3 regions of the Pseudomonas arabinosi genome follow, and region 3 is predicted to be linked to each of the others. Evidence: predicted binding sites of a transcription regulator. Region 3 holds the regulator's gene; each other region holds the start of a gene.
What was found. The regulator FliA, encoded in region 3, starts transcription of late flagellar genes. The targets are predictions, from matches to a motif close to CTAAAGTTTNNNNNNNNNNNGCCGNTAA.

Region 1: the regulator FliA is predicted to act here: its motif matches at 4,825-4,852, upstream of ACMXYJ_RS00745 (methyl-accepting chemotaxis protein).
Region 2: the regulator FliA is predicted to act here: its motif matches at 5,456-5,483, upstream of ACMXYJ_RS26675 (methyl-accepting chemotaxis protein).

Annotation. Positions count from the first base shown of each region.
Region 1 is NZ_CP180480.1:182,124-191,796, reverse strand. Features, by position in the region: rRNA gene ACMXYJ_RS00770 (23S ribosomal RNA) at 1-1,787, shown strand, start outside; rRNA gene rrf (5S ribosomal RNA) at 1,940-2,055, shown strand; rRNA gene rrf (5S ribosomal RNA) at 2,162-2,277, shown strand; partial or broken gene ACMXYJ_RS00755 (TonB-dependent siderophore receptor) at 2,440-4,562, opposite strand; partial or broken gene ACMXYJ_RS00750 (sigma-70 family RNA polymerase sigma factor) at 4,548-4,655, opposite strand; gene ACMXYJ_RS00745 (methyl-accepting chemotaxis protein) at 4,969-6,849, shown strand; gene ACMXYJ_RS00740 (SRPBCC family protein) at 6,907-7,374, opposite strand; gene ACMXYJ_RS00735 (amino acid adenylation domain-containing protein) at 7,406-9,673, opposite strand, start outside.
Region 2 is NZ_CP180480.1:5,728,089-5,737,761, reverse strand. Features, by position in the region: gene ACMXYJ_RS26700 (RNA polymerase sigma factor) at 1-872, shown strand, start outside; gene ACMXYJ_RS26695 (LysR family transcriptional regulator) at 965-1,819, opposite strand; gene ACMXYJ_RS26690 (multidrug/biocide efflux PACE transporter) at 1,910-2,347, shown strand; gene ACMXYJ_RS26685 (inorganic phosphate transporter) at 2,448-4,061, opposite strand; gene ACMXYJ_RS26680 (transporter) at 4,263-5,285, opposite strand; gene ACMXYJ_RS26675 (methyl-accepting chemotaxis protein) at 5,598-7,220, shown strand; gene ACMXYJ_RS26670 (GAF domain-containing sensor histidine kinase) at 7,244-8,422, opposite strand; gene ACMXYJ_RS26665 (PepSY domain-containing protein) at 8,557-8,862, opposite strand; gene ACMXYJ_RS26660 (glycerophosphodiester phosphodiesterase) at 8,972-9,673, opposite strand, start outside.
Region 3 is NZ_CP180480.1:2,110,637-2,120,309, forward strand. Features, by position in the region: gene fliR (flagellar biosynthetic protein FliR) at 1-158, shown strand, start outside; gene flhB (flagellar biosynthesis protein FlhB) at 162-1,301, shown strand; gene ACMXYJ_RS09850 (hypothetical protein) at 1,476-2,135, shown strand; gene flhA (flagellar biosynthesis protein FlhA) at 2,377-4,506, shown strand; gene flhF (flagellar biosynthesis protein FlhF) at 4,518-5,846, shown strand; gene fleN (flagellar synthesis regulator FleN) at 5,963-6,793, shown strand; gene fliA (RNA polymerase sigma factor FliA) at 6,790-7,530, shown strand; gene ACMXYJ_RS09875 (chemotaxis response regulator CheY) at 7,698-8,069, shown strand; gene ACMXYJ_RS09880 (protein phosphatase CheZ) at 8,100-8,888, shown strand; gene ACMXYJ_RS09885 (chemotaxis protein CheA) at 8,926-9,673, shown strand, end outside.

The sequences.
Region 1 (9,673 bases), 1.9 Mb from region 3:
GGCCTGCGCGGAAGATGTAACGGGGCTCAAACCATACACCGAAGCTACGGGTATCACTTAGGTGATGCGGTAGAGGAGCGTTCTGTAAGCCTGTGAAGGTGAGTTGAGAAGCTTGCTGGAGGTATCAGAAGTGCGAATGCTGACATGAGTAACGACAATGGGTGTGAAAAACACCCACGCCGAAAGACCAAGGTTTCCTGCGCAACGTTAATCGACGCAGGGTTAGTCGGTCCCTAAGGCGAGGCTGAAAAGCGTAGTCGATGGAAAACAGGTTAATATTCCTGTACTTCTGGTTATTGCGATGGAGGGACGGAGAAGGCTAGGCCAGCTTGGCGTTGGTTGTCCAAGTTTAAGGTGGTAGGCTGGAATCTTAGGTAAATCCGGGATTCTAAGGCCGAGAGCTGATGACGAGTTACCCTTTGGGTGACGAAGTGGTTGATGCCATGCTTCCAAGAAAAGCTTCTAAGCTTCAGGTAACCAGGAACCGTACCCCAAACCGACACAGGTGGTTGGGTAGAGAATACCAAGGCGCTTGAGAGAACTCGGGTGAAGGAACTAGGCAAAATGGCACCGTAACTTCGGGAGAAGGTGCGCCGGTGAGGGTGAAGCATTTACTGCGTAAGCCCATGCCGGTCGAAGATACCAGGCCGCTGCGACTGTTTATTAAAAACACAGCACTCTGCAAACACGAAAGTGGACGTATAGGGTGTGACGCCTGCCCGGTGCCGGAAGGTTAATTGATGGGGTTAGCTAACGCGAAGCTCTTGATCGAAGCCCCGGTAAACGGCGGCCGTAACTATAACGGTCCTAAGGTAGCGAAATTCCTTGTCGGGTAAGTTCCGACCTGCACGAATGGCGTAACGATGGCGGCGCTGTCTCCACCCGAGACTCAGTGAAATTGAAATCGCTGTGAAGATGCAGTGTATCCGCGGCTAGACGGAAAGACCCCGTGAACCTTTACTATAGCTTTGCACTGGACTTTGAATTTGCTTGTGTAGGATAGGTGGGAGGCTTTGAAGCGTGGACGCCAGTTCGCGTGGAGCCAACCTTGAAATACCACCCTGGCAACTTTGAGGTTCTAACTCAGGTCCGTTATCCGGATCGAGGACAGTGTATGGTGGGTAGTTTGACTGGGGCGGTCTCCTCCTAAAGAGTAACGGAGGAGTACGAAGGTGCGCTCAGACCGGTCGGAAATCGGTCGTAGAGTATAAAGGCAAAAGCGCGCTTGACTGCGAGACAGACACGTCGAGCAGGTACGAAAGTAGGTCTTAGTGATCCGGTGGTTCTGTATGGAAGGGCCATCGCTCAACGGATAAAAGGTACTCCGGGGATAACAGGCTGATACCGCCCAAGAGTTCATATCGACGGCGGTGTTTGGCACCTCGATGTCGGCTCATCACATCCTGGGGCTGAAGCCGGTCCCAAGGGTATGGCTGTTCGCCATTTAAAGTGGTACGCGAGCTGGGTTTAGAACGTCGTGAGACAGTTCGGTCCCTATCTGCCGTGGACGTTTGAGATTTGAGAGGGGCTGCTCCTAGTACGAGAGGACCGGAGTGGACGAACCTCTGGTGTTCCGGTTGTCACGCCAGTGGCATTGCCGGGTAGCTATGTTCGGAATAGATAACCGCTGAAAGCATCTAAGCGGGAAACTAGCCTCAAGATGAGATCTCACTGGGACCTTGAGTCCCCTGAAGGGCCGTCGAAGACTACGACGTTGATAGGTTGGGTGTGTAAGCGCTGTGAGGCGTTGAGCTAACCAATACTAATTGCCCGTGAGGCTTGACCATATAACACCCAAGCAATTTGCGTCGAAAGGCCAGATTGCGGTGTGTGAAGACGAAACGAACCGAAAGTTCGAGATACTCACAAAACACCAAGCTATCGCATACCCATTCGCTGGAGCGTGAACCGAAAGGTAAACGACCTGGCTACCGAATTTCTTGACGACCATAGAGCATTGGAACCACCTGATCCCATCCCGAACTCAGCAGTGAAACGATGCATCGCCGATGGTAGTGTGGGGTTTCCCCATGTGAGAGTAGGTCATCGTCAAGATTAAATTCCGAAACCCCTATCTGCGTATGCAGGTAGGGGTTTTGTTTTAGTAGAAGTCACCTATTTTGCTGGCACGTTACGCTGTAACGGGCTGGTCACAGAATTTCTTGACGACCATAGAGCATTGGAACCACCTGATCCCATCCCGAACTCAGCAGTGAAACGATGCATCGCCGATGGTAGTGTGGGGTTTCCCCATGTGAGAGTAGGTCATCGTCAAGATTGAATTCCGAAACCCCTGTCTGCTAACGCAGACAGGGGTTTTGTCGTTCTGGGCTCGCTAAACGCTCAGAAACGCCATCGCCAAACCAGTGGAATGTTCCCGCAGAGACGACAACGCCAGCCCCCGGATTCAGGCGCTGGCTTTGTTGGAATGACGAGGGATTAGAACTGGTAGCTTACCGTCGCGGCGACATTGCGTTCTTCGCCCAGGTAGCAGAAGTTCAGGCTGGCACAGGAGGCCACATAGGACTCATTGGTCAGGTTGTTCGCATTCAGGCGAACATCCACGCCCTTCAACCCTACTTTGCCTAAGTCATAGCCAACAGACGCATCAAACAGCGTGTAGGACGGCACCTTCATGGTGTTTTCCGCGTCGGCCCAGCTATAGCCGACATATCGCACACCACCACCCAATCGCAGACCATCGAGTGCCGCACTGTCGAACTTGTAGTCAGCCCAGATCGAGGCCATGTGCCGTGGCGCTTGGGTTGGCGAGTTACCCTTGTTCTCGATTATGTCGGTGGCCGTACTCAAGGTGCTGATCATCGACTTGGAGTACTCGAGGTCGGTGAAGGTGTAGCTGCCGAGCACTTTAAAGTTGTCAGTCAACTGCATGTGCGCTTCCAGTTCCAAGCCTTGGGAGCGCACAGCACCTATGGAGCGATAGAAGTTTTCCTGCGGCAGTTTGGTCGCCAGGTTCTCCTGATCGATGCGGAACAGCGACGCGGTGAACATGTTATCGGTGCCCGGCGGTTGGTACTTCAGACCCACCTCCCACTGAGTGCCATCGGTCGGTGCCAGGGGATTACCTGCACTGTCCGAATAGGAGTTCGGGTTGAACGACTCGGAGTAGCTGATGTAAGGCGCAATGCCGTTATCAAACAGATACAGCGCCCCGGCGCGACCCGTCAGCTTGGTGCGCTTGTCACTGATTTCAGTTCCCACCGGCCGGCCGGTTTCAGCCAGCCGATTCTCATCGGACGTTTCGACCCAGTCTTGGCGCAGCCCGAGCGAGAAGCGCCACTTGTCCATCTCGATCAGGTCTTGCAGGTACACACCGGTTTGTTCCAGGCGACGCAGGTAGCTGGTCGGACTGTAGAAGTCGATGTCCGAATTTCCATACACAGGGTTGAACGCATTAATCGGTGCAAGTCCACCGCTGGCCCAGTCGACCACGGTTTTGCGACGCTGGTAGTCCACGCCCATCAGTACAGTATGTTTGGTTGCACCGGTGAAGAACTCCGCTTGCAGCATGCTATCGACAATGAACGCATGCAGTTTCTCGTCACCACCGGTGAAATAACGATTCAACTCATTGCTGGTGGGTGTGGTCCAGCCATAGGCATAGACCTGATCCAGCTTCACTTTGGAGTCGAGGTAACGGAAGTTCTGTCGTGCAGTGAAGACGTCGTTGAAGCGATGCTCGAATTGATAACCGAAGGACTGCTGATCGCGCTGGAAGCCATCAATGCTCGGTTCTCCCTCGAAGAAGTGCGGGGAGATCCGATTCCCATTGCGCTGATGAATTGTGCCGTCGGCCGGCACGCCACCGTGATAACCGCCGTCCGGATCGTGTTGCAGATACGCTTGCAGGGTCAGCGAGGTGTCTTCGGTGAAATCGATGCTCACCGTAGGCGCGAGAGCGAAGCGTTTTTCTTTGTTGTGATCGAACTGTGTGTCGGACTGATCCGCCAGCCCTGTCAGGCGATAGGCAATGCGTTTGTCATCATCCACCGGGCCGCTGAAGTCGAAACCCATGCCGCGCTGCCCCTGGGAGCCCACTGTGGCTTGAACCTGATGATAGGCCTCAAACAGCGGCCTCTTGCTGGTTAGCGCCACCAGACCGCCGGGTGAGCTGCGACCGTAGAGCACCGATGACGGCCCTTTGAGAATATCGACGCGTTCGAGGAAATACGGGCCCACTTGCATGGTGCTGTAGGTGCCGCTATCCCCCATGGACTTCAAGCCATCCAGATAGATGTTATCCACCGAACCATCGTTGAAGCCCCGCAGCGCCACGTAGTCATAGCGGTGGGTTGCGCCATAAGGATTGGTCAACACGCCGGGGGTGTAACGCATGGCCTGGGAGACGGTTTGCGAACCTTGATCGTCCATTTGCTCACGGGTTACCACAGATACACTTTGCGAGGTTTCCAGCAATGCGATACTGGTCTTGGTGGCGATTTGGCGATTTGGCTATGCGTCGCGTTGTAGCCGTCCATGCTGCCCAACGCATTGCCGAGGGCGAAGCCTTTGATGTCTGTAGTGGGCAATGCCAGCGCATCGGCTGCATTACCCAACCGCGCGCGCAGCCACGTGTTGAGCCAACCGTGATGGCTACTGTAAAGCGCCTGAACTGCAAACTCAGGTGAGGACATGAACGCGACAGCCCGAACGTCACAAATGATAATTAGTCGCATTGTCATCAAGGGTTGAGGAATTTGCAACTGCCGCACGAACAAACGCCATCACAAAAGACTGAGCCGGCGCTCTGGGACGCCGTTCGGCGGGTATCTGACAGGAATGCCGACCATTTCGTACAAACGCCTAAGTTTTCTCCGGTTTGTGCCGACAGCCTGATGAGACATGCGTGCACCAAAGTAGAGCGGACACAGAGCCCTGCCTGCGCTGTTACATGGAATGTTGCAACCCGGAACGCATCCCCACTTTTTGCATAAGAAGTCCCATGAAATGAATCTCAAATTCAGCCATAAAATCCTTCTGGCCGCCTCCGGCGTCGTGGTGCTGGCTTTTGCGTTGTTCACTTTGTACAACGACTATCTGCAGCGAAACACCATCCGTCAAAACCTCGAATCCAGCGTCCAGCAGGCCGGCGATCTGACCGCCAGCAGCGTACAGAACTGGATGAGCGGCCGCGTGCTGGTGCTGGAAAACCTCGCGCAGAACGTCGCCCATCAAGGTGCCAATGCCGACCTCCCGGGGCTGGTCAATCAACCGTCCCTGACCTCGAACTTCCAGTTCACCTATGTCGGCCAGGCCAACGGTGTATTCACTCAGCGCCCGGACGCGAAGATGCCTGATGGCTACGATCCGCGTCAGCGCCCTTGGTACAAACAGGCCGTGGCTGCCGACAAGACCATGCTGACCCCGCCTTACATGGCCGCCGTCGGTGGCTTGGTGGTGACCATCGCCCTGCCGGTGAAAAAGAACGGCGAGTTGCTCGGCGTGGTCGGTGGTGACCTGAGCCTGGAAACCCTGGTGAAGATCATTAACTCGGTGGACTTCGGTGGTATCGGCCACGCATTCCTGGTCAGCGCCGACGGTCAGGTGATCGTCAGCCCGGACAAAGACCAGGTGATGAAAAATCTGAAGGACATCTACCCGAACGCCGGTGTGCGCATCGAGAAGGGCAACCAGGAAGTCACCCTGAACAAGCAGGACCGTATCCTTTCGTTCACGCCGGTCAGTGGTTTGCCGAATGCCGAGTGGTACATCGGTCTGTCGATCGACAAGGACAAGGCCTACGCACCCCTCAGCCAGTTCCGCACTTCTGCGCTGATCGCGATGTTTATCGCCGTGACGGCCATTGCCGTGCTGCTGAGCCTGCTGATCAACGTGCTGATGCGTCCGTTGACCACCATGAGCCGTGCAATGCAGGACATCGCTCAAGGTGAGGGCGACCTGACCCGACGTCTGGCCGTGGAAAGCAAAGACGAATTCGGTGAGCTGGGCGGTTCGTTCAATCAGTTCGTGGAGCGAATTCACGCGTCGATTTCCGAAGTGTCGTCGGCCACCCGCCAGGTTCACGACCTGTCGCAACGGGTAATGGCTTCGTCCAACGCCTCGATCGTCGGTTCCGACGAGCAAAGCGCCCGCACCAACAGTGTGGCCGCGGCGATCAACCAGTTGGGCGCCGCCACCCAGGAAATCGCCCGCAACGCCGCCGATGCTTCCCAGCACGCCAGCGGTGCGAGCGAGCAGGCTGATGACGGTCGTCAGGTGGTGGAAAAAACCATTCTGGCGATGACCGAGTTGTCGCAGAAAATCAGTCTGTCCTGCACCCAGATCGAAACCCTGAACGCCAGTACCGACAACATCGGGCACATTCTGGATGTGATCAAAGGCATCTCCCAGCAGACCAACTTGCTCGCGCTCAACGCGGCCATCGAAGCGGCCCGTGCCGGTGAAGCCGGTCGTGGTTTTGCGGTGGTGGCGGACGAGGTGCGCAACCTCGCTCACCGTACTCAGGAATCGGCGGAGGAGATCCACAAGATGATCACTTCGCTGCAGATCGGTTCTCGTGAAGCGGTGACCACCATGAACGCCAGTCAGGTCTCCAGCGAACAGAGTGTCGAAGTGGCGAATCAGGCCGGTTTGCGACTGGTCAGCGTGACCCAGCGCATTGGCGAAATCGATGGCATGAACCAGTCGGTGGCCGCGGCGACCGAAGAGCAGACGGCGGTCGTGGAAACCCTCAACGTGGACGTTAACCAGATCAACCTGCTGAACCAGCAGAGCGTAGCCAACCTCAATGAAACGTTGAAGGATTGCGATGCGTTGTCCCTGCAGGCGAACCGGTTGAAGCAGTTGGTCGACAGCTTCAAAATCTGATCAAACGATGTAAAAGAAGCCCGCTGTGGAGTCATCCACAGCGGGCTTTTTCATGCCTTACGCAAACAGCTTCAGCACATTGTTCATCGAGTCATCAGCAAAGCCCTGCACGAAATCCGTGAACCCCGGCAACGCCTCGGCGCCAGCCTGTGCGGGTTCGGCGATGATGGTCCAGGTCGCTCGGGATCTGCCCGCGCCCAGCGGCTCGACACTCATCGCTGCCCACAAATTGGCCACGCCCAAGGTGTTGTAAATCGTGGTCCAGGTCATGTTCAGCGCCTGGTCATCGCGGGAGTTGAGTTGCTCGACCACCAGGTTGCCGTCCTTGAAGAATTTCTTGCGCAGGGACGACACGCCTTCTCCGGTCATCTCGATGTGCGACAGCGCCGGAATGAATTGATCGAAGCCGGCAAAGTTACCGACCACTGCCCAGACCTTCTTGGCATCGGCCGGCACTTCCACCGAGGACACCACGTGGCAGCCTTGAGGATTCTTGATCAGGGTATCGGGTTGCAGAGTGCTCATGGTCTTGCTCCATTCTTGGGGTTGGGTTGAATCAGATGAAGTTGATTTCTTTCAGGTAATCGCAGCCGCGACGCAGCAGCGCCGGGGATTTTTCCGGGTAATGTGCGCCCATCTGCCGTACGCCCGCCTGGGCGTTGGCGTGGCCGATCATTGAGATGTCGCCGATGTCTTCCTCGAAGCCGTTGAGGTAGAAACCAAGCACGCCGAACAACGCGTTGTCGCTGTCGACCCGGCCCAGTTGCTGCTGCCAGTCGGCGACGCTGACCATGGAAAACTCCCGACCCGCCTCACGGAATGAGGCGACGTAGTTGTCCCAGCTCAGAGGCTCGGGGTTGTGCAGGTTGAACACCGCTTTCTCGGCTGAATAACGGCTGGCATGGAAGGCGATGAACCGGGCCAGAAAGTCCACCGGCATCAGGTCGAAATTCAGCGCGAATTCCGGCACCTGGCCTAGCTGGATCGAGCCTTTGAGCATCAGCATCAAGCGGTTTTTGTGCGGCTGGCAGACACCGGTGAGGCTGTTGAAGCTGATGTTGCCGGGGCGATAAAGATTGACCCGTACGCCACGTTCGCGAGCCCGCTCCAGGATCCGCTCACCGACCCATTTGGACAGGTTGTAGCCGTTCTTGATGTAGATCGGCGGGGTCTGCGCGGCGGGCAATTCCAGCACCCGGCCATCGGCGGCAATCGTGCTGGAAGCCGAGAGCGTCGAGACGAAGTTGAAGATCTTCTTGCTGCGCCCTTCGCACAACCGGAGGCACTCGAAAATCGGCTCGACGTTGTCCCGCGCCAGCGACTCGTAATCGAGTACGTGATTGACGTTGGCGGCGTTATGCACCAACGCGCCGAACTGCCGATCCAGTCGCTCGTATACATCCGCTTCGAGCCCCAATGACGGACGCGTAATGTCCGCCGCATAAACCCGCACCCGACTCAGGTCCAGATGCTCCAGACGGTTTTCTCGCAGGGCATGGGCAAACCGCTCGGCCGCCGACTGCCCACCGCCATCGCGTACCAGGCAGGCGACTTCGCTGGCGCCCCAGGCGAGCAACGCTTCGACGATGTGCACGCCGACAAAGCTGTTGGCGCCGGTAACGATCACCTTGTGCACATCGCCCATGCGGTTGACTGGTAACGGCTGGATATCCAGTTCGCGGAAGGCATCGGCCAAGGCTTTTTCGCTCAATACCTCTTCGGTGCCGGAGCCGCGCACCAAGGTCGCCAACTTGGCGATGGTCGGCAATTCGATGAAGCGGTTGATCGAGATGCTGCGACCGAACTCCTCACGCAGACGCAACAACATGCGCGATAGCAGGATCGAGTGGCCGCCGAGATTGAAGAAGCTTTCATCGGTGGAAATATCGCTGGTCGGCAGCTCCAGCAGCTCAGCCCAGATCTCCAGCAGCAGCGCCTCGTCGGCACTGACGGGCAAACGCCGCAGCGTGTTTTCGGACACATTCACGGGCATTGCCAGCAGCGCCTTGCGGTCGACCTTGCCGTTGCTGGCGAACGGCATGTTCGGCAGTTCGGTCCACGCTGTGGGCTGCATGTAATCCGGCAGAAACTGTGTCGCGTGAGCTTTCAGCGCTTCGCGAGCGACGCCGGGTTGGTCCTCCTGAGGCTGCGCGAGGAAGGCCAGAATCCGTCGCTGGCTGTCGATGACCACCGCCACCTGGCGGTACAACTGACTGTCGCGCAAGCAGCGTTCGATCTCTTCCGGTTCGACCCGAAAGCCGCGAATCTTCACCTGGTTGTCGCGCCGTCCGCACAGCTCGATGCCGTCGCGGGTCCACTTCGCCATGTCGCCGGTGCGGTAGGCGCGCAGGCCCTGGCCATTCGGCAGGCTCAGGTTCAGATAACGTTCGGCAGTCTGCTGCGGGTTGTTCAGATACCCCAGGCAGACGCCCGGCCCGACGATGTACAACTCACCGACAGTCTGTTCGGCCACCGGTTGAAAATCCTCATCGAGAATCAGCACCTGACTGTTGGCGATAGGCGCGCCGAGGGTGCGGTTGCTGTCGCCGGCGCGCAGTTGCCGCGCAGTGATCAACACCGTCGCTTCGGTCGGGCCATAGAGGTTGTAGAGGTTGCCCTGACGGGTGAGCTGCTCGATGACGTAGGGTTCGCAGACATCGCCGCCGGTCATCACGTGATCGAGGCAGCGCAATTGATCCAGCGGCAGGATGCTCAACAACGCTGGGGGCAAAAAGGCATGGCTCAGTTGTTGATGGCGGATCAGCTCGACCAGTTGCAACGGATCGCGGCGCTGATCGTCGTCGGGCACGATCAGTTCGGCGCC
Region 2 (9,673 bases), 3.3 Mb from region 3:
CGGCGGACGCCCAGGTGCCGCTGACGCTACGGGAAGTCTGCGACTTGACCACGGAAGAAATCGCCCGGGCGTTTCTGTCGGCGCCAGCGACCATCGCCCAGCGCATCGTGCGTGCCAAGGCGAAAATCCGTGACGCAAAAATTCCTTATCAAGTGCCAACCCTGGCGGAGTTGCCCGAGCGCCTGGACAGCGTGCTGCGGGTGATTTACCTGGTGTTCAACGAAGGCTATTCCGCGTCCATGGGCGCGGAGCTGACCCGTGAGGATTTGACCCGCGAGGCGATTCGACTCGGTCGTCTGTTGATGGAGCTGCTGCCCGAGCCCGAGGTGATGGGGCTGCTGGCGCTGATGTTGCTGCACGAGTCTCGACGCCCGGCCCGGACGTCGGCGAGCGGGGAGTTGATCGTGCTGGATGAGCAGGACCGTTCGTTGTGGGACGCCGAAATGATCGCTGAAGGTTGCGCACTGGTGGAGCGTGCACTGATAACCCGACGCTTCGGGCCTTACTGCCTGCAAGCGGCGATAGCGGCGTCGCATGCCGAAGCGCCCACGGCGGCGGAAACGGACTGGCTGGAGATTGTGGGTCTGTATGACGTGCTGTTGCGGGCGGCGCCTTCGCCAGTGATCGAATTGAACCGTGCGGCGGCGATCTCCAAGCGGGATGGACCGCTGGCGGGGCTGACGTTGATTGAAGGGATTCTGGCGCGGGGTGATTTGCTGGATTACCACTTGGCGCACGCGGCGCGGGCGGAGTTTTGTCGGCAGTTGGGGAGGGTAGATGAGGCGCGGGCGGCTTATGAGCGGGCGCTTGAGTTGACGCAGCAAGTACCGGAACGGCGGTTTATCGAGGCCCGGTTGCGGGAGCTGAAGTGATGTGATCTTGCGGGCCTCTTCGCGAGCAAGCCCGCTCCCACAGGTTTAGCGCAAATCCTGTGGGAGCGAGCTTGCTCGCGATGGCAGCACCGCTATTCCAGCATCTTGCTCAATAACCAACTCCCCGCCGGCCCTGGCGGATGCAGCCGCGACCACAGTGCATCGACGAACACCGGTTTCGGCCAGCCGCGCACGTCCAGTTCCTGCAACGTCCCTGGCCCAAACCGCTCCACCAACCACCGGGGCAACGGCGCCCAGCCGAATCCGCCCTGGGCCATTTCCAGCAGCATCAGATAACTCGGCGCCGACCAGACGCGCCCCTTCGCACGGCTTTCATACGGATTGACGATCGTCGCCAGACGCAGCTCCCGGTGTTGTTGCAACACGTCTTGATCGATGTGGCTCAGCGCCGCCAACGGATGCTCGCGGGACACGAACAGAGCAATCTCGGTCCGCTCTTCCACAGTCGAACTGACCAGGTCCGGGGGGTAACTGTCTTGTTTCTCGGCGAAGGCCACATGCGCCCGACCTCGTTGCACCAAGGCCACCAGGTCATCGCATTCAGCGATCAGGCATTCAAGTTCCAGATCCGGATAGCGCTGCTCGAAAGCGCTGAGCGCCGCTTCGAATCGGTCGGACTGATACGTGTCGGAAATCGCCACGGTCAGTTTTGGCTCGACCCCTTGGGACAGTTGGCTGGCGGTCATTTCCAGCCGACTGGTGGCGGCCAGAATGTCCTCGGCCCGTTGCAGCATCACGTGGCCGGCCGGGGTCAGGCTCGGTTTGCGGCTGCTGCGGTCGAACAGCGTCAGGTTCAAGTCGATTTCAAGGCTGGCCACGGCGGCGCTGATGGTCGACTGACTGCGGCCCAGTTTGCGCGCAGCGGCGGAAAACGAGCCTTGAGTCGCTGCCTGAACGAAGGCCTGCAACACTTCTTGAGAGGCCATGAACTATCGCCTTGATCGATGGTTATTGGTTATGAAGTATCGGTGTGAAGAAGGATCATGGCAACCACAGTCACTCAGAGGAGTCTGGCCATGAGCGCCAACAAATCCATCACTGAACGTATTTTCCAGGCCATCGGTTTCGAATTGCTGGCCATCCTGATCTGTACCCCGTTGCTGGCGTGGATCATGGACAAACCGATGCTCGACATGGGCGTCGTGACCATGGCTATCGCGGCACTTGCCCTGGGCTGGAACGTGGTCTTCAACGGATTGTTCGACCGTGCGCTCAAACACTACAACCTCGTGCACAACGCGTGGGTACGTGTTGTCCATGCGCTGTTGTTCGAAGGCGGTCTGGTCGCGGTGGGTGTGCCGTTGATTGCCTGGTGGCTGAAGGTCAGCCTGTGGCAAGCGTTCGTGCTGGACATCGGCGTGTTGCTGTTTTTCCTGCCGTACACCTACGTCTACCACTGGACGTATGACGTGGTACGGGAGCGGGTAGTGATGCGCCAGACCGTCTCGGGATAAAAGCCAAAGATCTTGATGGCGCTTACAAAAACAATCCACCACTTGAAAAATAATACATAACCTGTGGGAGCGAGCTCGCTCCCACAGATACTGCTGAGTATCAGAACAGTTGGGTGAAGAGCCAATACAAACTGCCCGACAACAGAATCGCCGCCGGCAAGGTCAGCACCCAGGCCATCAGCAGGTTGCGGATGGTCTTCATCTGCAAGCCGCCGCCGTTGGCGACCATGGTCCCGGCCACCCCTGAAGACAGTACGTGAGTGGTCGACACCGGCAGGCCGAACATGTCCGCCGCACCGATGGTCAGCATCGCGACGGTTTCCGCCGAGGCGCCTTGCGCATACGTCAGGTGGGTCTTGCCGATCTTCTCGCCGACCGTCACCACGATGCGTTTCCAGCCGACCATCGTGCCCAGGCCCAGGGCGATGGCCACCGCGATTTTCACCCACAGCGGAATGAACCGCGTGGCGTTGTCGATCTGCTGCTTGAACAGTTGCAGCTTGCCGTTGGTATCGGCGTCGAAGTTGCCAACCTTGTTTTTGTCCATCAGGCGAATGGTTTCGCTGGTCAGGTACATGTCGTTACGCACGTTGCCCATGGCCTCGGCCGGGACCTTTGCGAGCGAGCCGTAGCCCTTCACTTCGTTCCCGATATTGCCGGTCAGCGCGGCGAGGGCAGGGATCAGTTGTGGTGAGGTTTCCTTGCTGCGCATGTATTCGGACAGTATCGCGCGAGGATCGGCGGGCGCCGGCAGCGGCGAACTCTTGACCAGCGCTTGCTGGGTGACTTCGGCCACGGCGGCAAACTGCAGCGCCTGGTCCGCCGGCATGGTGCGGTTCAGCGCGTAAGCCATCGGCAGGGTGCCGACCAGAATCAGCATGATCAGGCCCATGCCTTTCTGACCGTCGTTGGAACCGTGGGCGAAGGACACGCCGGTGCAGGTCAGGATCAACATGCCGCGAATCCACCACGGTGGCGGAGTGTCGCCCTTCGGCGCTTTGTACAGCGCACGATTCTTCACGAAAGCACGCAAGGCCAGCAGCAACAGCGCGGCAAACACGAAGCCGATCAGCGGCGACAGCAACAGCGCATAACCGACTTTGGTTGCCTGCGCCCAGTCCACACCGCTGGTGCCGTCGCGACCGTGCATCAGGGCATTGGCCACGCCGACGCCGATGATCGAGCCGATCAGGGTGTGCGACGAAGACGCCGGCAAGCCCAGCCACCAGGTGCCGAGGTTCCACAGGATCGCGGCGATCAACAGGGCGAAGATCATCGCGAAACCGGCGGAGGAACCGACTTGCAGAATCAGCTCCACCGGCAGCAGGGCGATGATGCCGAACGCCACCGCGCCGCTGGACAGCAGCACCCCAAGGAAGTTGAAGAACCCGGACCAGGCCACCGCGAAATTCGGTGGCAAGGAGTTGGTGTAAATCACCGTGGCCACGGCGTTGGCGGTGTCGTGGAAACCGTTGACGAATTCAAAGCCGAGGGCAATCAGCAGCGCCACGCCCAACAGCAGAAACGGCGTCCAGGTGGTCACCACGGTGCCGAGTTCATTCATGTCGTGCATCAGGCTGTAGGCGGTGAACAACAGCCCGCTGCCCAGCACAGCGAAGAAAATCACGATGGTCAACAGGCTGGGCTTTTTATCGAGTTGCGGTTTTGCGCTACTGGTGGGCGCCTGGGCGGCGGTGAAGGAAGGAGTAGCCATGACGGACAATCCTGAGGGGAGAAGGAATGTCGCCCATGATCGTTGCTGAATGTTACAGAGAGGCTGCGCTGGGTCAGTGTTTGGGGGGGTTTAAAGGCAGAATCAAAAGATCGCAGCCTCGTTTCACTCGACAGCTCCTACATTTGGAATGCGCAACCCTGTAGGAGCTGTCGAGTGAAACGAGGCTGCGATCTTTTGATCTTAATAATCCTGTCGCTTGCGAAACGCCCAACGCCCGGCGATCACGGTAAACGTCGCGACCAATGCCACCAGAATCCAGAACCCTTCCGGGTCGCCGGAAAGCGGCACCCCACCGACGTTCATCCCAAAGAAACCGGCGATGATGTTGATAGGCAAGGCCAGCACCGTGACCACGGTCAGGGTGAACAGCGTGCGGTTGCTCTGTTCGTTTAGGTTGGCGGCGATTTCTTCCTGCAACAGCTTGATCCGTTCGCCCAGCGCCGTGAGGTCGTTGATGATCAGCGCGAACTCCTCGGTGGACTTGCGCAGCTCCTTCACGTCTTCCTTCTGCAGCCACTGCGGCGGGCGATTAAGCAGGCGCAGCAACGAGCCCGGTTCCAGCGCCAACAAGCGTTGCAGGCGCACCAGCACCCGTCGGTTGGCACCCAGCTCAGCGCGGTTGGTCGACAGCCGCGAGGACAGCAACTCATCTTCAATCTGATCGACACTGAGGCTGGTCTTGCGCACGATCTGGGTCAGCACTTCACCCTGATCACGCAGCAGATGCACCAGCAATTCCAGTGGCGAGCGAAAGCATTCTCCGGCCTTCACCGACGAGCGCAGCTTGTCCACTGAGTGCAGCGGTTGCAGTCGCGCGCTGACGATCAGCCGACTGCGGGCGCAGACCCACAGCGTCGAGACATCTGACGAAACCATGCTGCTGAGGTTGAACACCACGTCGTTGACCACCGCCAGCAACGCCGAATCCACGTGCTCGATGCGCGTCGAACGCGAACCCTCATGCAGCGCTTCGAAAAATTCGTCGGGCAATTCCAGATGGCTTTTCATCCAGCGTTCGCAGGCGGCGTGGGCCAGATTCAGGTGCAGCCAGAGAAATTCGTCGTTGTCGCCCGGTTGTTGCAGGCACTGCAATGCCTTGGCCGAGTCGAGCTCCCGGCCGCGCTCGCCGGGGCGAAAACTGAAACCGTACAGCAGACCGAACAGGTCCGTGTCGCGATGACTTTGGTCGATGCTGTGGTTCATGAGGTCTCACTGAAGGAGGCGCGGTCGAACGCAGGCTTCGCCAGCTGCTACAGGTCGCGTTACGGCGGGATTCACAGGTTCACTTGAGCCGCATCATCGCAAGGATTTTTGACGGTTTTGTGACAGAGCGGTAGAGGAGAAACAGTGGCACTACCGACGGTCGGAATTGATTAAAGAACCGCTCTGGCACGCCGATCTTGCCTACGTTAACTTGCACGGCTTCGGCCACTGGTCAAGGTCGCAGACAGGGATGTCCAGACACCTTTCACGCCTGTTTGCGGCGTGTCTCATCCTTGTCATGAGTATCACTCGATGTTGCAAAAATCCCTGAGAGCACAAATCCTCGCGTTGTTGAGCGGCAGTCTGTTCGCGATGCTATTGATCGCCCTGGCCTGCTTTCACTTTTTGTCCAGTGGTGTTCAGAACTACGCGAATCTGATCGAAGGCCCGCTGCACACCTCGCAATTGATCGATGAAGCCAACCTGCAATTCAAGGTGCAGGTTCAAGAATGGAAAAGCGTTTTGCTGCGCGGCAAGCAGCCTGCGGACCTGGACAAATACTGGAAGCAATTCGAAGACCGTCAGCGCGATGTGCAGGGAATCCTCGGTGAGCTGGCCGGGCAGAAAGGTATCGAGCCGTCACTCAAGACTCGCATCGAGCGCCTGCGGGACGAACATCGTCTGTTGGGCGCGGCCTATCAGAAGGGCCGTGACGCCTACGTGGCGGCAGGCGCCGACCCAACGGCTGGCGACACAGCGGTCAAAGGAGTGGACCGCGCGACCAGCGATCAGATGAGTGAATTGGTCAGTGAATTGCGCAAGCAGGGTGCCGAGCAATCGAAGCTGATCAGCGCCGATGCCGATCGCACTGTGTTGCTGGGGATCATTGTGATGCTCGCCTCGGGACTGTTGATCGGGTTGTTGAGCCTGTGGCTGGTCAACCGCAACCTGGTCGAACCGATTCGCAAACTGATCGAGTACGTGGCGCAACTCAGCCAGGGTCGTTTCGCCGAACGCGTGGCCAGCACCCGCCAGGACGAACTGGGCAAACTGGCGATGGCCGCCAATACCCTGCGCGATTTTCTTGCCGAAACCTTCAACCGTTTGCAGCGCAGCGCCTCGGATCTGGACAGCGCCAGCGGTGAGCTGAATTCCATCGCCACCCTGATGGCCAGCGGCACCAACGAGCAGTTCAACCGCACCGATCAGGTGGCCACGGCGATGAACGAAATGTCCGCTACCGCGCAAGAAGTCGCGCGTCACGCAGCCGATGCGGCACGTGCCGCCGATGATGCCGACCAGTCCGCCCAGCAGGGCGAAAAGGTCATGCAGGGCACCATTCACACCATCACCCAAATGCGCGGCGAAATCGCCAATACCGCCACGGTCATCCGTCGTCTGGAAACCGACAGCGGGCGCATCGGCAAGGTGCTGGAAGTGATTCGCGGCATCGCCGAGCAGACCAATCTGCTGGCGCTCAACGCCGCCATCGAAGCCGCCCGTGCCGGTGAAGCCGGGCGTGGTTTTGCGGTGGTGGCCGATGAAGTCCGCAGCCTGGCCCAGCGCACGGCAGCGTCGATCATCGAGATCAACCAGATCATTCAAACGGTGCAAACCGGTGCGGTGGACGCCGCTCAGGCGATTGAAAGCGGTCAGTCGCGCAGTGAGGAAAGTGTCGCGCAAGTGACTCAGGCCGGCGCCATGCTGGAACGCATCACCCTCGCCGTGGAAGCCATCCGCGACATGAACCGCCAGATCGCCACCGCCGCGGAAGAGCAGACGTCAGTGGCCGAAGACATCTCGCGCAACCTCACCGAGATCACCAGCATCGCCAGCACCAATCTGGATAATGTGCAGCGCACGGAAGCGGCCAGCCACAACCTGCACGGGTTGTCGGGGCAGTTGAGTGAAGTGACGGCACGTTTAAGCGCGTAACGTTCCTTGGTCAGTACGACCGCTTAAGTCCGGATTGTAAGACTGAAGGAAAACGTCGTGCCCTGTTGCCCGGTCGAGACCACGTCCAGTTTTCCACCATGGGACTGCGCAATCTGGCTGGCAATGTACAACCCCAACCCGAGGCCGGTCTGCGGTGTTCCGCTGGCCGGTCGCGAGTAGGGCCGGAACAGATGGGGCAGCGCATCCTCGGCAATCAGCCCCTGATTTTTCACGCTCAGCACGAACTGTCCTTCATTGATCTGCGCGCTGATTTCGATCGGGCCATCGGGATCGCCATGAGCAACCGCGTTTGCCACCAGATTGGAGAGTAACTGTGCGACCCGCTCGCGATCGCAATGAACGCTGTGCAAGTCGCCGATGGACGATTGAATGGTGCGGTCGGGATGGACGCTCTGAACCTCTGAAATCACATGCCGCAAGGCATCCTCAAGATCCGGGCACGGCTCGATGTTCACGGGAATGCCACGGCCCAAAGAGCCGCGAGCGAAATCCAGAACGTCATCGACCAGTTTGGTCGCACGACGGGCGCTGGTGAGGATGTGTCGGGCCCGTTGCTGATTCGCCGGATCAGGTAGTTTGCGCAGGAGCATTTCGGCGCTGGCGTTGATGGCGAACAAGGGGTTGCGCAGATCATGTCCGAGCACGGCGATGAACTGTTCGCGCAGTTCGGCGGTTTCGCGTTCCTGCTTCAGCGCTGCTTCGGTCTTTTGCAGTTTTTCTTCGGCCTCGATCTGCAGCGCCAGCATCCGGGCGAAGGATTCCATGGTGCTCTGGATCGTGCTGGATTTGAGGGGCGCAGGGTTGGGGTCAAGGGCGCAGATAGTGCCGAAAAAGCGTCCGTCAGTGCGGAAAATCGGCACGGCGATGTAGCTTTCGAACTGATAGAGGCGAGGGGTGTGGTGATCGCGGTAAAGCGGGTCTTCACTGGCTTTGTCGATGACCACCGAGTGATGCGCCTGACGAATTTCGTGGCACAGGGTCGTGACAAGATCCAGCTCACCGCCGACCTGCAAACCGAAATTCAGCTGATCGAGCACCGCACACGCTGTCCACGACTTTTCGGTGACCCTGGCCACGGCGGCGAAGCGCAGCCCCGTCAGTTCTCGGATCACTTGAAGAATCGCTGGCACCGCACTGATCCGACCGATCGTGGCGATATCTGCTGCCGCTGCTTGCCCCATTTCAATCCATCTCTGCATGAACAGTGTGGTGGGATTCTAGCGGGCTGGAGTTGCGTTGGCGCAACTTGATTGCCTGAATTTGACGTGCAAAAAAGCCGCACGATCCGAAGATCGTGCGGCTTGGTGTTTGTGCATCAGGTGTCTTGTTTGTTGCTCAGTACTTTGCCGGTAGTGGCATCGAAGTCCACATCAAATTCTTTGCCGTCAGCGGTTTTCAGTTCCACTTCGTATTCATAGTTATTGAAGTGGTTGTCCAAATCCGTGTCGGTGATGGTCGCACCCGGATGCAACTTCAGAGCAGCCTGGTTCATTTCTTCCAAAGGCTTGATCTTGCCGCTTTTGACCAGCTCAGGGATCTGGTCGACGCGGACATCGGCTTGGGCCAGGCCAGCGGTGAGGGTCAGGGCAGCAGCAGTGAACAGGGCAGTCAGGGTTTTCATGAGGTTCTATCCTTGGGTGATCTGTTTAAGTGGGATCAGGTTAACCGGTGCAACTTAATCCATCCTTAATTCTCCGAACGCGACTGGGTACAGATCGTTCCCACGATTATCAGTAACCGTTGTTCTGCAGCAATTGAGCAACACTGGCCGCCGCCGGGCGTTTGTAGAACTTGAGCAGTTCGCTGGCGCGGTTGGTGAAGATGCCATCGACGCCGGCGTCCATGACTTTCTGATAATCCACAGCATCGTCGATGGTATAGACATGCACCAGCAGACCTTGGTCGTGGGTGTACTGGTTCATCCAGGGTTGCACCAGGTCCGAGTAGCTCTGATCGCCCCCCTTGGTCAGCGCGGCAGACGGGCCGGTGCCGATCGCGCCCTGGGCTTTGGCGTACTCGACCCATTGCTGGAATTCGGCTTTGTCCTTCGGTTGCTGTTTGGCGTAGTAAGTGGCTTTGTCCTTGTCGCCGGACTCGGCAAACGTCACCTTGGATTTCGGCTCGATGCTGCCTTCACCGACCCACAACAGGAGGATTTTCGGCACTTTCGGCATTTCCTTCTCGAGCAGTTCGAGGCTGCTCTTCTCGAAGGTTTGCAGCACGACTTTACCTTTGCCCTGGCCAACCGCCAGATTGCTCTTCGCCAGTTTCGAACCGGCCGGACTTAACCAGCCGCGGTCCTGGAGTTTTTCCTTGAGGTCGCGCTCGATCCCGGGAAATTGCTTCGGTTCTTTGGTTTCGATGTACAGACCGGGCTTGTGCAGCGGATTGCCTTGGGCAATGTCGATGATTTCGTCGAGGGTCAGAATTTT
Region 3 (9,673 bases):
CGGCGCCGCAGTTGAACATCTTCTCCATCGGCTTTCCGCTGACCCTGGTGCTCGGGCTGTTCATTGTCTGGGTCGGGCTGGCGGACATCATCAATCAGTATCAACCGCTGGCCTCCGAGGCCTTGCAGTTTTTACGTGAACTGGCACAGGCGCGCTGAGTCATGGCTGAGAGCGAAAGCGGTCAGGACAAAACAGAAGACCCCACGGACAAAAAGAAAAAGGACGCCCGTGAGAAGGGAGAGATTGCGCGCTCCAAAGAGCTGAATACCCTGGCGATCATGCTCGCCGGCGCCGGTGGCCTGCTGATTTTCGGTGGTGCGCTGGCGCAGGACCTGATGGAACTGATGCGCCTGAACTTCTCGCTGTCGCGGGAGGTGCTGTTGGATCAGCGCTCCATGGGCATCTACCTGCTGCACTCGGGACAGATTGCCTTGCTGGCGATTCAGCCAGTGATGATCACTTTATTGCTCGCCGCTCTGATCGGGCCGATTTCGCTGGGTGGCTGGCTGTTCTCCGCCGGCACCATGGCGCCCAAGTTCAGCCGTATGAACCCCGGTGCCGGCCTCAAGCGCATGTTCTCGTCCAAGGCCATAGCGGAACTGCTTAAGGCCCTCGCAAAATTTTTCATCGTGTTGTTCGTGGCCCTGGCGGTGTTGTCCTCGGACATCGATGACCTGCTACGCATCGCCCATGAACCCTTGGACATGGCGATCATTCACAGCCTGCAAGTGGTCGGCTGGAGCACCCTGTGGATGGCCTGCGGGCTGATCATCATCGCCGCCGTGGACGTGCCGATACAGCTCTGGGAAAGCATCAAGAAACTGAAGATGACCAAGCAGGAAGTGCGCGACGAGCACAAGGACCAGGAAGGGCGGCCGGAGGTCAAGCAGCGGATCCGTCAGCTGCAGCGCGAAATGTCCCAGCGCCGGATGATGGCGGCGATCCCCGACGCCGATGTGGTCATCACCAACCCGACTCACTACGCCGTAGCGCTCAAGTACGATCCGGACAAGGGGGGCGCGCCGATGCTGATCGCCAAGGGCAGCGACTTCCTGGCCTTGAAGATCCGTGAAATTGCTGTGGCCAACGAAGTGCTGCTGCTTGAGTCGCCGGCACTGGCGCGTTCGATTTACTACTCCACCGAGCTTGACCAGGAAATTCCCGGCGGGCTCTACCTTGCCGTCGCCCAGGTGCTCGCTTACGTCTACCAGATCCGCCAGCACCGCGCCGGCAAGGGTAAGCGCCCGGATCCGCTCAAGGGCGACCTGCCGATTCCGCCGGATTTGCGTCGCGATTCCTGAGAACCTCCGTCCGTCTGAAAATGCGGTGTACCTGTTAGTTCTGACAGTAGACACACTTCCTCTTAAGCGTTGTCATGGCCTTGGGAATTCTCCCGTCCGATGTCCTTGCTATGGTCGTTCAATGAGTGGATTGATCACTATGGATGGGCGTTTTAGGCATTTGAGGTTACGGTCATGGCAGAGCGTGAATACAGAAAGCTTCAAGGGATGGCGCTGGAATTTGTTTCGGGAGTCCTGGAGGAGAATCGGCTCGAGCGCACGATCAGTTACTCGGCTACGTTCGGCATGACGCTGGACTTTACGCATTTTGTGCAGATGGCCAATGCCTATATTCCGGGTTATCTGAACAGCCCTATCAATGCGATTCGCCCCGAACTGGACGGGTTCGGCTACCACTATGCATACAATTACTTCTTCGGCGCTGCTGGCAATATTGGTGATGACCGCACGTTGTTCAATGTCTTCACATCCCCTCGTTATTACATGGATCAGTGGTCAAGTGGAGGGCTGGAGGAGTGTTATCACAAGCCGCAATTCAGTGTGGTCGATGGCCGTTTGCAAGTTGTTGCGCGCAAGGACTTTCGTTGGGAGGACAAGCGTGAGATCAACGTCGAAGACCTGCCGGTCATTCCCTTTCAATGGGCGCTTAACCTCATGCTGGGGCGCGACCTTTCTGGTCAGAAGGCACCTTTAACCATCGTGGTGCTCGGTTACGCTGAGGAGGATTTTGTAGAGGTGGAAGGTCTTCAAATGCATAGAGGTACGCGGTACATGGTCGGCAAGGCGCTTCATCTCGGTCCGATCCACAAAGAGCAGATTCTGACGGCGCGTTAATCCCTTTTGTAGAAGCTGTCGAGGCTGCGTCCGGCTGCGAAGCAGTCGTTAAATCCTGCGAGGACTTCGGTCGAGCGTGACCCCGGCTCGAACGCAGCCTCGCAGGCTCGGCAGCTGCTACAAAAGCTCAATACATCCCTCTATTCCCTGCCTTGGCAAAAGTTGGAAGGCTTCTTGCAGTAGCGGCTCTGCGCCTGCTTCAGGCGTCAAAAAGTTTGCTTTAAAGGAACGGGGAAAATCGGTGGATCGCTCTCAGTTATTCAACACTGCACGCACAAACGTTGCCGACTTGAGTCGGGGCAATCTGGGTGTGCCGTTGTTGCTGCTGGTCATGCTGGCGATGATGATGTTGCCGATCCCGCCGTTCCTGCTCGACGTGTTCTTCACGTTCAACATTGCGTTGTCGATCGTCGTGCTGCTGGTCTGCGTCTACGCCTTGCGGCCACTGGACTTTGCGGTGTTCCCGACCATTCTGCTGGTGGCGACGTTGCTGCGACTGGCGCTGAACGTGGCCTCCACGCGGGTGGTGATGCTCCACGGTCAGGACGGTCACGCCTCCGCCGGTAAGGTGATCCAGGCCTTCGGCGAGGTGGTAATCGGCGGCAACTACGTGGTCGGTATCGTCGTCTTCGCGATTTTGATGATCATCAACTTCGTCGTGGTGACCAAGGGGGCCGGGCGGATTTCCGAGGTGAGCGCACGTTTCACCCTCGATGCGATGCCCGGTAAACAAATGGCCATCGACGCCGACTTGAACGCCGGCCTTATCGATCAGAACCAGGCCAAACTGCGCCGGATGGAAGTGGCACAGGAAGCTGAGTTCTACGGTTCCATGGACGGTGCCAGCAAGTTCGTTCGCGGTGACGCCATTGCCGGCCTGCTGATTCTGTTCATCAACCTGATCGGCGGCATGGCGGTCGGTATCTTCCAGCACGGCATGACCTTCGGCGATGCCGGTCGGGTGTACGCCTTGTTGACCATCGGTGACGGTTTGGTGGCGCAATTGCCATCACTGCTTTTATCTACAGCTGCAGCGATCATGGTGACCCGTGCTTCCGGTTCGGAAGACATGGGCAAACAGATCAACCGCCAGATGTTCGCCTCGCCCAAAGCGTTGGCCGTCGCGGCGGGTTTGATGGCGGTGATGGGCCTCGTGCCCGGCATGCCGCACTTTTCCTTTCTCAGCATGGCGGCCCTGGCGGCCGGCGGCGCGTACCTGTTCTGGAAGAAGCAGAACGTGGTCAAGGTTCAGGCCCTGCAAGAGGTCAAGCGTCAACAGGAGCTATTGCCATCACCCGCTCGCGCTCAGGAAACCAAGGAGCTTGGCTGGGATGACGTCACTCCGATCGACATGATCGGCCTGGAAGTCGGCTACCGGCTGATTCCGCTGGTGGACCGCAATCAGGGGGGGCAGTTGCTGGCGCGGATCAAGGGCGTGCGCAAGAAGCTGTCCCAGGATCTGGGCTTCCTCATGCCGACTGTGCATATCCGTGACAACCTCGACCTGGCGCCGAGTGCCTACCGCCTGACCCTGATGGGGGTGATCCTGGCCGAAGCGGAAATTTACCCGGACCGCGAACTGGCGATCAACCCAGGGCAGGTCTACGGTACGCTCAACGGCATTACCGCCAAAGATCCGGCTTTCGGTCTGGAGGCGGTCTGGATCGAAGTCAGTCAGCGTGCCCAAGCGCAATCCCTCGGATACACCGTGGTAGATGCCAGTACGGTAGTGGCAACCCACTTGAACCAGATTCTGTACAAGCACTCGAGCGAGTTGATCGGCCACGAAGAAGTGCAGCAACTCATGCAATTGCTGGCCAAAAGCTCACCAAAACTGGCCGAAGAGCTGGTGCCGGGTGTGGTGTCGCTGTCGCAGTTGCTCAAAGTATTGCAGGCATTGCTGGCCGAACAGGTGCCCGTACGGGACATTCGCAGCATTGCCGAAGCCATCGCAAACAACGCCAGCAAGAGTCAAGATACTGCCGCGCTGGTGGCCGCGGTGCGCGTCGGCGTATCCCGCGCAATCGTCCAAAGCATTGTAGGCACTGACTCCGAGCTACCAGTGATCACGCTGGAGCCAAGGTTGGAACAAATATTGCTCAATAGTCTTCAGAAGGCAGGACAAGGCTCGGAAGAGGGTGTTCTGCTGGAGCCAAGCATGGCTGAGAAACTGCAACGCTCGTTGATCGATGCGGCGCAGCGTCAGGAAATGCAAGGTCAACCGGTGATTCTGCTGGTAGCCGGTCCGGTTCGCGCGATGCTGTCGCGATTCGGCCGATTGGCAGTCCCGGGTTTGCATGTGTTGGCTTACCAGGAAATTCCTGACAACAAGCAAGTGACCATCGTTGCGACAGTAGGGCCCAACGGCTGAGGTAGTGGTTTATGCAAGTTAAGCGTTTTTTCGCCGCCGATATGCGTCAGGCCATGAAACTGGTTCGTGATGAGCTGGGCGCTGATGCCGCCATCATTGGCAACCGCCGGATCGCCGGTGGCGTCGAGCTGACGGCTGCCCTGGATTACAAGTTGTCGGCGCTGGCTCCGCGCGTTCCGAACATGGAACTCGAAGACGAGCTGCGCAAGACCCAATCGCGGATCGTCACCGCCCAGGCCGAACTGAGCCTGCGCAGCGATGGCGAGAGCGATAAGTCCACCAATCGCCAATTGTTCGCCGGCCTGCCACTGACCGCCGCCGAGCCGCTGATCGAGCCGACCTACACCGAACCCCGTCGTCCTGCACCGGCTGCGGCACCGGCCTCCGGTGGCGTCGATCCACGGGCGTTCGACTCGATGCGTTTCGAACTCAACAGCCTGCGCGAACTGATGGAAGTGCAACTCGGCTCCCTGGCCTGGAATCAGCTGCAAGGCAGCCGTCCGGCCCAGGCCAATCTTTGGCGTCGCCTGCAACGCATCGGTCTGTCCGGCCCGTTGTCGCGCGATTTGCTGGCGCTGATTACCGATATTGAAGAGCCTCGTCAGGCCTGGCGCATGTTGCTGGCACACCTGGCGCGGATGATCGCCACACCGGAAGTCGAGCCTCTGGAAGAGGGTGGCGTGATTGCCATGGTCGGCCCCGCCGGCATGGGCAAGACCACCACCCTGGCCAAGCTCGCGGCCCGTTACGTGCTCAAGTACGGCGCGCAGAATATCGCGCTGGTCAGCATGGACAGCTATCGAATTGGTGCTCAGGAACAACTCAAGACGTTGGGCCGGATCCTCAATGTGTCAGTGACGCATGTCGATCCGGGCCAATCGCTGGTGCAGGCGCTTGAGCCTTTGCTGCGCAAACGCGTGGTGCTGATCGATACCGCGGGCCTTCAGGCCAGCGATCCGGCACTGCGCATGCAGCTCGAAAGCCTGGCCGGTCGTGGCATCAAATCGAAAAATTATCTGGTTTTGGCAACCACCAGCCAGAAACAGGTTCTAACGGCCGCTTATCACAGTTACAAGCGTTGTGGGCTCGCTGGCTGCATCCTGACTAAACTGGATGAAACGGCAAGTCTGGGCGAGGTGTTGAGCCTGGCCATCAGTCATGAATTGCCGGTGGTCTACCTGACCGATGGCCCGCGGATTCCGGATGATTTGCATCTACCGCGTCGTCATCAGTTGGTCAGTCGCGCCGTAAGCGTGCAAATGCAAGAAGAACCCAGCGAAGAAGCCATGGCTGACATGTTCGCTGATATTTACCACAGCCCGACCAAGCAGGTCGGCTGAGGTATTAATGAACAGTTTTTGTACCTACATCGATGGTCTGCCATGCATTGTTCAGTTAGTGAACGCGCAGCCAGTAATGTGGCCTCCGTCTAAGTAAGACAAGGTAAAGAAAATTCATGGGCAGCATGCATCCCGTACAGGTGATCGCGGTGACCGGCGGCAAAGGTGGCGTCGGGAAGACTAACGTGTCAGTGAACTTGTCCCTGGCTTTAGCAGAGCTCGGTCGACGCGTCATGCTGTTGGACGCCGATCTGGGGCTGGCGAACGTCGACGTCCTGCTGGGACTGACACCCAAACGTACTTTGGCCGACGTGATCGAAGGCCGCTGCGAGCTGCGCGACGTACTGTTGCAAGGCCCTGGCGGCATCCGCATCGTCCCGGCCGCGTCCGGCACACAGAGCATGGTTCATTTGAGCCCGGCCCAACACGCCGGCCTGATCCAGGCGTTCAGCGATATCGGCGACAACCTCGACGTGCTGGTGATCGACACCGCTGCGGGCATTGGTGACTCGGTCGTCAGTTTCGTCCGCGCAGCGCAAGAAGTCTTGCTGGTGGTCTGCGACGAGCCGACCTCGATCACCGATGCCTACGCACTGATCAAACTGCTGAACCGCGATTACGGCATGAACCGCTTCCGCGTCCTGGCCAACATGGCCCAGAGCCCGCAGGAAGGTCGCAACCTGTTCGCCAAGTTGACCAAGGTCACGGATCGCTTTCTTGATGTCGCCTTACAATACGTTGGCGCGGTGCCTTACGACGAAAGTGTGCGCAAGGCTGTGCAGAAGCAACGCGCCGTCTACGAAGCCTTCCCGCGTTCCAAGTGCTCACTGGCGTTCAAGGCCATTGCACAGAAGGTCGATACCTGGCCACTGCCTGCGAACCCGCGCGGGCACCTGGAGTTTTTCGTCGAGCGCCTCGTGCAACAAACCGCAGGACCCGTGCTATGACAGCCAGTGGCTATAACCTCTACAAGAAGTCGGCACGTGATGCGCAGTACGAGCTGATCGAGCGTTACGCGCCACTGGTTAAACGCATTGCCTATCACTTGCTGGCGCGTTTGCCAGCCAGTGTCCAGGTTGAAGATCTGATCCAGGCCGGGATGATCGGCCTGCTTGAAGTGTCGACCAAATACGACGCCAGCAAAGGCGCGAGTTTCGAGACGTACGCGGGTATTCGAATCCGTGGCGCGATGCTCGACGAAGTACGCAAGGGGGACTGGGCGCCACGTTCGGTCCACCGCAATACCCGGATGGTCAGCGACGCCATTCGCTCGATTGAAGCTAAAACCGGTCGTGACGCTAAAGATCACGAGGTTGCGGCCGAACTCCAATTGAGTCTCGACGATTATTACGGGATTTTGAACGACACCCTGGGCAGCCGGCTATTCAGTTTCGACGATCTGTTGCAGGACGGCGAACACGAAGGGCTGCACGAGGATGGCGCCAGTGCTCATCTCGAGCCGTCACGCGATCTGGAAGATGAACGCTTCCAGGCGGCGCTGGCGGACGCGATTGCCAATTTGCCGGAGCGTGAGCGACTGGTGTTGGCGCTGTACTACGACGAAGAGTTGAATCTCAAGGAAATCGGTGAGGTCCTGGGGGTCAGCGAATCTCGGGTCAGCCAGTTACACAGCCAGTGCGCGGCCCGTTTGCGGGGGCGTTTGGGGGAGTGGCGAGCGCGCTGAAGGCAGTGTGGGGACACTGCGAACGCGGCTGGTGGGGTGTTGAACCGTACCGGTCCCGATCTGTTGTGCTCCAGACAGTCATTGAGTGCTTTGCCGGATTGATTGAAATGGCGTGTCCAGGTGCTGGGCGCGTTTAAGACTGCTTGGAGGTCGAATTGGACAAGAACATGAAAATCCTCATCGTTGATGACTTCTCAACGATGCGGCGGATCATTAAAAACCTGTTGCGTGACCTTGGGTTCACCAACACGGTCGAGGCCGACGATGGCACTACTGCCATTCCGGTTCTCAACAGCGGCAGCATCGACTTTCTGGTAACGGACTGGAACATGCCCGGCATGACCGGTATCGATCTGCTGCGCCACGTGCGTGCCGATGAAAAACTCAAACACCTGCCGGTGTTGATGGTCACGGCCGAAGCCAAGCGCGAGCAAATCATCGAAGCCGCTCAGGCGGGTGTGAACGGTTATGTGGTCAAGCCATTCACGGCTCAGGCGTTGAAAGACAAGATTGAAAAGATCTTCGAACGCATCGGTTGATGTGCAAAGCAAGTCCGCCACGGGGGAGCTATGGAGCATAACGAGTCTTCACAGGGCGATTTCGAATCGACTCTGAAAAAACACGCGGTCGAACTGGTCGAAAGCCTTGAAAAAGGCAGGTTCGGCGACGCTGTGCAACTGATCCATGAGCTCAATCAGACCCGTGACCGTGGCCTGTATCAGGAAGTGGGCAAGCTCACTCGCGAGCTGCATAGCGCGATCGTCAATTTCCAGATTGACCCGCACATGCCGCAAGCCGAGGAAGTCTCGCAGATCACGGACGCCACCGAGCGTCTGGGTTATGTGGTCAAGCTGACCGAAGCTGCAGCCAACCGCACCATGGACCTGGTGGAAAACGCCACGCCGCTGGTCAATGGCCTGAGCAACGAAGCCCAGGCCTTGAGTACCGACTGGGGACGGTTCATGCGTCGCGAAGTCGGGGCTGAAGAGTTCCGCGAGCTGGCCCGGCGAGTCGACGGTTTCCTGACACGCAGCAGCGAAGACAATCGCGTTGTGTCGGGCAACCTCAACGACATCCTGCTCGCTCAGGATTACCAGGACCTCACCGGTCAGGTGATCAAGCGTGTGACCCAATTGGTCACCGAAGTTGAAAGCAACCTGCTCAAGCTCGTGCTTATGGCCAGTCAGGTGGACCGCTTTGCGGGCATCGAACATGACCGTGAAGCGATGCTGGCAGAAAAAGATCCGCAAAAACATCTCTCTCAGGGTGAAGGTCCGCAGATTCATGCCGATAAAAGAGAAGACGTTGTGTCCGGTCAGGACGATGTGGACGATTTGCTATCCAGTCTTGGATTTTAGGTTTTTAGGTTTTTAGACCTTTAGGAGCACCCCCTTAATGAGCTTCGGCGCCGATGAAGAGATCCTTCAGGATTTCCTGGTTGAGGCCGGCGAGATTCTAGAGCAACTGTCCGAACAGCTGGTCGAGCTTGAAAGCCGACCCGATGATGCGGACTTGCTCAATGCAATTTTTCGCGGTTTTCACACTGTAAAAGGAGGCGCCGGCTTCCTCCAGCTCAACGAGCTGGTGGAGTGCTGTCACATCGCCGAGAACGTGTTCGACATCCTGCGCAAGGGTGAACGTCGCGTCGACTCGGAACTGATGGACGTGGTTCTCGAAGCGCTGGATGCGGTGAACGGTATGTTTACCGAAGTCCGCGAGCGCAGCCCGATCACGGCTGCCACGCCTGAATTGCTGGCCGCTCTGGCCCGTTTGGCCGAGCCGCAGGCGGCAGAAGCTGCACCGGTTGCCGACGTGGTCGAAACACCGGCTGCTGAAAGCGAATCGGGTGACATCACCGATAATGAATTCGAACAACTGCTGGACTCGCTGAACGCCGTCAAGGCTCAGGCAGAAGCCCCGGCAGCTGTGCCAGCGCCGAGCAGCAATGCGGCGGGCAGCGACGAAATCACCGATGCCGAGTTCGAGTCGTTGCTCGATCAACTGCACGGTAAAGGCCAGTTCGCCGTCGATGCGGTAGCCCCGGCGCCAGCCGCACCGGCTGCCCCGAAAGCGGCAGGCGACAGCTCCGATATCACCGACGACGAGTTCGAGGCACTGCTCGATCAGCTGCACGGCAAGGGCA